DNA from 3 places in the Paenibacillus aurantius genome. Region 1 is predicted to be linked to each of the others. Evidence: riboswitches for the same ligand, from Rfam matches in the RefSeq annotation. Region 1 holds a riboswitch; each other region holds the start of a gene.

Region 1 (2,260 bases):
TCCGACGCGGAGCTTCTCCAACGGACGAACCTTTCCACTCATACCTAGGAACAGGACGGGATTTCTTCATGCCAAGTCTTTTGCCCACGATTAGTACAACTTTCATTGTCATAAGCGCGGTGCTGGTCGGCTTCGGCTGGTACCACATCGCCAAAGGGAACCGGGAAACCCACAAGAAATTCATGGTGGCCGGCGCAATCTTTGCCCTCGCGTTCTTTCTTGTGTACATGTCGAGAACGATCTTCGTGGGAAATACGAAGTTCGCCGAGGACGGACCGATCTGGATCCGTGACGCTTATTATGTCTTCCTGCTGTTTCACATTACCCTTGCGACGGTTTCCGCGGTCTTCGGGATTGTCACCCTGCTGCATGCTTACAAGGAGCGGTTTGCGAAGCACCGGAAAATCGGCAAATGGACAGCCATTATGTGGCTGATCACCGCCCCTACCGGGGTAATGGTATACCTGCTGCTTTACGTTCTCTATCCGGGAGGCACGACCGCTCCGGTGTGGGAAGCGATATTCAAGTAAGAAGAACCGGCCCCTGCGGCCGGTTTTTTTGTTTGATTCAGGACAAGTAGGACAAAGGCCTTATCTTCCAATGACAGACATTCCTTGTAACTTTTTTCCGTAAAAGGGTTAAGGGCAGGCATTTATTGGGTAATGGTAATAGAGGAGGTTTGCTTAAAAGGGGCATTCAGCCGTATAGCGGCGTTATGGAAGCTTGTTGTCGTTTTATGTGAGGCGTAGGAAAAAAGATTTAGATCGACATCACAGTTCGACATACGGATGCTGGCAGGCTTGGTATAATGAATTTCGTTGGCAGGGGAAGAAAGAGGGGATCACGATGAAATATGCTCTTAAGCTGGGCACCTGGGGCATATGGAGGTAGTGGTGCAACCGGCCCGTGGTGAAATCCATACATTTGACCATTGGAGGAAAAGTTCGATGAACACACAAACAGAGATCGAAGAACTGGATATGGAGTGGGTAGAACTGATCGCCGCCGCTCGGCAGCTCGGCCTATCCAAGGAGCAGGTCCGGGGATTTCTAAGCACACCGCTGGCTTATTTGGTAGAAGGACGGGAGAGAACCACGGATACCGGTCTCGATCCGTTAACCCATGCCGGATAGAACATTCCATACATAATCACAGGTTCCGGGTTGGACGGGACCTTATTCGGCCGGAGTCAGCCCTGGGCAGGGTTGGCTTCTTTTTGTTAGGAAAAGGAAGAACTCCTTGCGGAAGGAAAAAAATGTGTGTATATTGTTAATATAAATATACACAGTAATCACACTAAGGAGAGATGACCGTGTGGAAGAGCGCGGCCCGGCTGGCCCGGATGGAAATCAGGAGGAAGGCCTGTGAATTCCTCTTCTCAGGAGCCGTCACCGTCTTTTATACCATTCTCATGACGAACCTGCTGCAGGACGTCTCCGAAGACGCAAGTAACGGAGTTCTCGTGGATGTTCTCTTTCTTCTCCTCAGCATGATTCAGGGAATGACCATGAATATCAGCCATGCCGGGTATTGGAAGACACGTCCTTACACGGCCAAGCTGAAATGGATGAAGAGCTTGCCTGTCACCGACCGGGAGATTACGGGAAGCCGGTTTCTCGTGCTGGGGGTGACGCTGCTATGGAACCTGCTTGTGTTTTACATCAGCCTTCTGTTCCTCTCGAGGGCTCCCGAGGGAGGGTTAACCGGAGGGTATGGATTGGCTTTCGTGGCCCTTTGGCTTTGGGCACCCCTGCTCATCGGGGCCTGCTGTGCTTACTTCGAGCTTGTGATGAAAGAGAAGAACTATCTGATCCTTATTTCGGTCCTTACCGTCGTGATCATAACCGTCCCCGTCCTTCTGGGAAAGGGAGGGGATCCGACCTTGGTGGCCTTGTCTTACAGGCTTCTCGATGCTTACGGAGGCGGCGTGGTACTTGCCGCCTTGGCCGCCGCCGCTGTGGGGACCTACGCTTTCTACCGTTCCAGTATCATCGGCCTGGGCAAACGGGACCTGAGGTAGACCGGAATTAAGCACAGGAAGGGGGGAGGACATGCGGATACCGATACAGCTTTCCCCGGAGAGCCCCGAACCGATGTACCACCAGATCAAGGAGCAGCTTCGTGCCCTTATCCTAAGCGGAGAGCTGAAGGAAGGTTTGCTGCTTCCGTCCATCCGGGAATTTGCGCTTGATCTGGCTTGCAGTGTCATTACGATCCGCCGGGTGTATCAGGATTTGGAGCAGGAGGGTTTCCTTCGGAC
Region 2 (2,260 bases), 280 kb from region 1:
TGGCCCACCAGGAAAACATACCTTTTACCCCAAGCGGGAAAAGCTTCACAGCCGTCGCCATCAATACCGCCGCGAAGGCGGGGGAATGGATCAAAAGCAAGCTAGGCAGCCATACGACCTTATCGTTGAAATATTCTCCTCAGGACCTTGTCACCGAAGTGGACAAGGGGTCCGAAACGATGATCCGCAAGCTCATTCTTACCCATTTTCCGACGCATTCGATTCTTGGCGAAGAAGGGGTGGAGCCCGGACCGGAAGCTTCCGCAAAAGCCCTCACGGAAATGAGCGGCGCCGAATACCTCTGGATCGTCGATCCGATCGACGGAACCACCAATTTTGTCCACGGCTTTCCATTCTACACGGTCTCCATTGCCCTTGCCTATAAGGGCGAAGTGATTGTGGGGGTGGTGTACGACCCGTCCCGCGACGAATTGTTCGTGGCCGAGAAAGGCAAGGGAGCTTATTTGCGGGGCAAGCCCATGAAGGTCTCGGGAGAAGCCAAGCTGACCGACAGCCTTCTCGCCACCGGGTTCCCGGCCGACCGGGAGGGGGCGCTGCCTTTGAACATGGCGGGGCTCCAGCATCTCGCTCCGAAAGTCCGCAATGTCCGGATTGCCGGGTCGGCGGCGCTTCATCTGGCTTATGTGGCAGCCGGACGCCTGAGCGGATTTTGGGAGATCGGCCTGAACAGCTGGGATACGGCGGCCGGTGCGCTACTGGTCCAAGAATCGGGCGGTCAGGTGACGGATATGGAAGGGAATCCCTATTCGCTTTCCATAAGAGACATCGCAGCCTCCAACGGAACCATCCAGCAGGACCTGCTGCAAGAACTGAAAGCGGCAGCGACAATAGGAAGTTAGTCCTATATTTAACCGCTTTCCGATCTTGGTATTGATTCTTAATGCCTAGGACTTGTATAATGGGATCAATGGCAGCGGATTTCCCGTGCCATGGCTTACGAACATCGATAACGGCAAACCCGTCGAAAGGCGGCGACGCAAAGCTTCAGGCCTAAAGGGAGTTTATCCCCATGGCAGCTGGGCTGCCGAATTGGGAAGGACCTCCTGGGACTGCCCACTTTTCGGGTGGATGCCAAATCCCAACAAGTTAGAGAGGCGATTTCCTTTGAAAGCTGCTTACATTAATCCGTTTCTGTCCTCTTCGGTCCATGTGATCGAATCGTTGATTCAGATCCGCCCTTCCCTGGGGGAATTGAACATCAAGTATATCGACTTCTGGGATGATTATGTCTGGCTCCGGATCGGCATTGTCGGTGAGATGAAAGGCGATATCGTCTTCGGGTTTCCCGAGAAGGTGGCGCTGCGGATTGCTTCCGGCATGATGGGCGGGTACGTCCTGACGGAATTCGATGAAATGAGCCGGAGCGCTATTTCCGAGCTCGGCAACATGATCAGCGGCAACGCCAGCACCCAGCTGTCCAACCAAGGCATTTCCATTGATATCACCCCGCCCTCTTTCCTCGAGAAGAGCAGCGCGGACCAGAAGAAAGCCTTCAGCGTACCGCTTCGGCTGGAGAACATCGGAGAATTCGATATTTACGTGATTGCTTAGAAGAGGCCCGGCAAGGGGCGGTACTGAAACATAGAAGAAGAGACCGGGACGAGGAGTCCCCGGTCTCTTTTGTTGTTTGGGAGTCAAAAGCAGGGGAAGGGAGGACATCGGTGGTAAGAAAGAACAGCTAATGAACAGGCTCGTTCTCCGATAAGGGCATGAACGGATAGAGCCGGCCGCCCATAGCGAAAGAGGAGGATCCGGTCTCTTCGGATACGACGATGACCAGAGCATCGCATAGCTCCGTTAAGCCGATAGCCGCCCGGTGGCGGGTACCCAGCTTTTTAGGACCGGCTTCGTAGTTGGACAGGGGAAGAATGTTGGCCGCCGAGACAATTTCGCTGCCCCTGACCAGCACGGCCCCGTCGTGCAGCGGGTTGCCGACATAGAAAATGGATTCGAGAAGCGAGAAGGTAAACCGGGCACCGAGAGGAACCCCCTGATGGATCAAGGAATTGACGGAATCTTTGCGTTCGATAATGATCAGGGCGCCGTGCCGGCGTTCCATGAGATGGCGGATGCAGAAGGATAGCTCTTCGTATTTTTCCGTATAAGGAGCCAGGTAACAGTTGAGATAGAAGGAAGAGGCCTGGGATTGCAGCCGGATAAACCTTTCGCGGATATCGGCCAGCTCGCTCAGCATGCAGCAGTGTTCGTTATCCAGGGAAGCGGCATGTGTTTTCAGGTC
Region 3 (2,260 bases), 1.8 Mb from region 1:
ATCGCCACAATAAAAGAAATCATGGTCATCCTCCTCTGTTTGAATGCCTAGACGGCGATAGGCGCCGAAATGGACGGATGGGGATTGTAGCCTTCCAGCTTGATGTCCTGCACCTCATAGTCAAAAACCGAACGAACCTCCGGGTTCAGCTTCAGGACAGGCAGCTCCCGCGGCTCCCGGCTGAGCTGGGTGTCCACCTGCTCCAAATGGTTCACGTAGAGATGCGCATCCCCGAGCGTATGGACGAACTCCCCCGGCTGAAGGCCGCATTCCCCGGCGATCAGGTGAGTAAGCAGGGCGTAACTCGCGATATTAAACGGGACGCCAAGGAAAGTATCCGCGCTCCGCTGGTACAGCTGGCACGACAGACGGCCTTCCGCTACGTAGAACTGGAACAGGGTGTGGCACGGCGGAAGGGCCATCGCAGGCACATCCTCGGGGTTCCAGGCGGTGACGATCAGCCGACGGGAATCCGGATTGGTCCGAATCATGCCGATGACGTCCTTCAGCTGGTCAATCGTTTCCCCGCGGGAGGTCTTCCACTGCCTCCACTGCTTGCCGTACACGTCCCCCAGCTCGCCGAACTGTTCCGCAAAGACGTCGTCCTCCAGCATCCGCCGCTTGTAGAGCTCCATCTGCTCCTCATACACCTTGCGGAACGCCTCATCCTTCTCCGACCGGATCCCGAAGTTGGTCATATCCGGTCCCGTATAAGAAGGATGCTCCACCCACTTCTTGAACGCCCACTCGTTCCAGATGTTGTTCTTATGCTGAAGCAGGTAACGGATATTGGTGTCTCCTTTAATAAACCAGAGAAGCTCACTCTTGATAAGGCTGAAGGGAATCTTCTTCGTGGTGAGCAGCGGAAAGCCTTCCGCCAGATCAAACCTCATCTGGTGGCCGAAAACCGAAAGGGTTCCCGTTCCCGTACGGTCCTCCTTCCTTACTCCGTGATCGCGGATATGTTTCATCAGATCCAAATACATGTGTTCGCTGCGGCTCATTTCCTTCCAACCTTTCCTGTTCCCTTCCGCCAGAAAAACGGCGGAGGAGAGCTTCTGTAACCTTGCTTTAATTATAACCCGCCGCCCGTCCAGGTCCAAGACACAAAAAAAAACTGCCGCAAAGGGCAGTTCTCATAGGTAAACACTCTCGTCTACCGGTTCAACCCGGCAAAAGGGTTTCCTTCGGTTTCCCGGTTGTCTTCCTGCCAGGTTCCCTGAAACCGGAAATCCTGGTGAAGCCTCTTTTCAGCCGGTGCGTTAGCCGATTGCAGAAACGTTCTTACTTCGTCTGGGGTGAAGCCGGCACGCTTGGCCAGCACCATAAGATCCATCCAGTCGGGATCCAGCGCGGCCTGTTTCGATACTTGGTTATTCATGATTATCTCCTCCAATGGCAGGTTGCCACGGGGCGGTTGCACCACTAACTCCATATGCCCCAGGTGCCCAGATAGGGAGCATGCTTCATCGTTCCCGAAAATTAGGTGGCCAATCCGAAGCAAAAAGGACGGACGACTCATCTTCTTGTGCTATGTACCTCTTCATTATAAAGGGACAAGTTTAAAACTGGTTTAAACAAAAGACAATTTTTATAAAAAACTTCCAAATTCGACTAGGGCCTTATCCGCGAAAGGAAATCACCTTCCCGCCACTTCGGCGAATTTGTAACCGAAGCCCCGAACCGTCAAGATGTACTTGGGCCGTGCCGGTTCCTCTTCAATCTTCTTTCGCAGGTGATGAATGTGCACCATGACGGTTCTTTCATCGGTTGTGCTGTCCCATCCCCAAATCTCGTTGTACAGCTGCACCGTGCTAAAGATCCGGTTCGGATGACGGAACAGAAACAGGAGCAGCTGCCGCTCCTTGGCGAACAGAGGAACCTCCTTGCCCTGAATTCTAACCTCACAGCTTAGAGGATCAATTTCCAGGTAGCCGTCCTTCCACACCTGAGGGCTGTCCTCCCCGTTTCTCGGCATGGAATAGCGACGAAGTTGGGCTTCCACCCGGGCCACCAGTACGGCGGGATCAAAGGGCTTCGTGATATAATCGTCCCCGCCCGATCCGAGACCGTTCACAATATCCTCGGATTCCCTTCGGCAGCTCATGAACAGAACCGGGACATCCGACTCCTCTCTTATGGTCCGGCACAGCTGCAGGCCGCTCATGTCCGGCAGAAGGACATCCATTACCACCAATGCGGGCTTCTCGCTCTGGAACAAGCTTAAAGCGCGGTGCCCGTTCTCCGCCGTAATCGGCTC

The links. Region 1 has a riboswitch for cyclic di-GMP ahead of MJA45_RS02000 (anti-repressor SinI family protein). Riboswitches for the same ligand answer to the same signal wherever they lie in the genome.
Region 2: another riboswitch for cyclic di-GMP. It lies ahead of MJA45_RS03425 (chemotaxis protein CheX); the one in region 1 lies ahead of MJA45_RS02000 (anti-repressor SinI family protein).
Region 3: another riboswitch for cyclic di-GMP. It lies ahead of MJA45_RS22140 (anti-repressor SinI family protein); the one in region 1 lies ahead of MJA45_RS02000 (anti-repressor SinI family protein).

The regions. Positions count from the first base shown of each region.
Region 1 is NZ_CP130318.1:393,640-395,899, forward strand. It holds gene MJA45_RS01990 (cytochrome c oxidase assembly protein) at 1-48, shown strand, start outside; gene MJA45_RS01995 (DUF420 domain-containing protein) at 69-530, shown strand; cyclic di-GMP riboswitch class II at 830-914, shown strand; gene MJA45_RS02000 (anti-repressor SinI family protein) at 948-1,133, shown strand; gene MJA45_RS02005 (hypothetical protein) at 1,313-2,020, shown strand; gene MJA45_RS02010 (GntR family transcriptional regulator) at 2,052-2,260, shown strand, end outside.
Region 2 is NZ_CP130318.1:677,698-679,957, forward strand. It holds gene MJA45_RS03420 (inositol monophosphatase family protein) at 1-860, shown strand, start outside; cyclic di-GMP riboswitch class I at 963-1,050, shown strand; gene MJA45_RS03425 (chemotaxis protein CheX) at 1,126-1,572, shown strand; gene cdaS (sporulation-specific diadenylate cyclase CdaS) at 1,700-2,260, opposite strand, start outside.
Region 3 is NZ_CP130318.1:4,894,519-4,896,778, forward strand. It holds gene MJA45_RS22130 (dihydrofolate reductase) at 1-23, opposite strand, end outside; gene MJA45_RS22135 (thymidylate synthase) at 48-1,004, opposite strand; gene MJA45_RS22140 (anti-repressor SinI family protein) at 1,157-1,381, opposite strand; cyclic di-GMP riboswitch class II at 1,403-1,486, opposite strand; gene MJA45_RS22145 (response regulator transcription factor) at 1,640-2,260, opposite strand, start outside.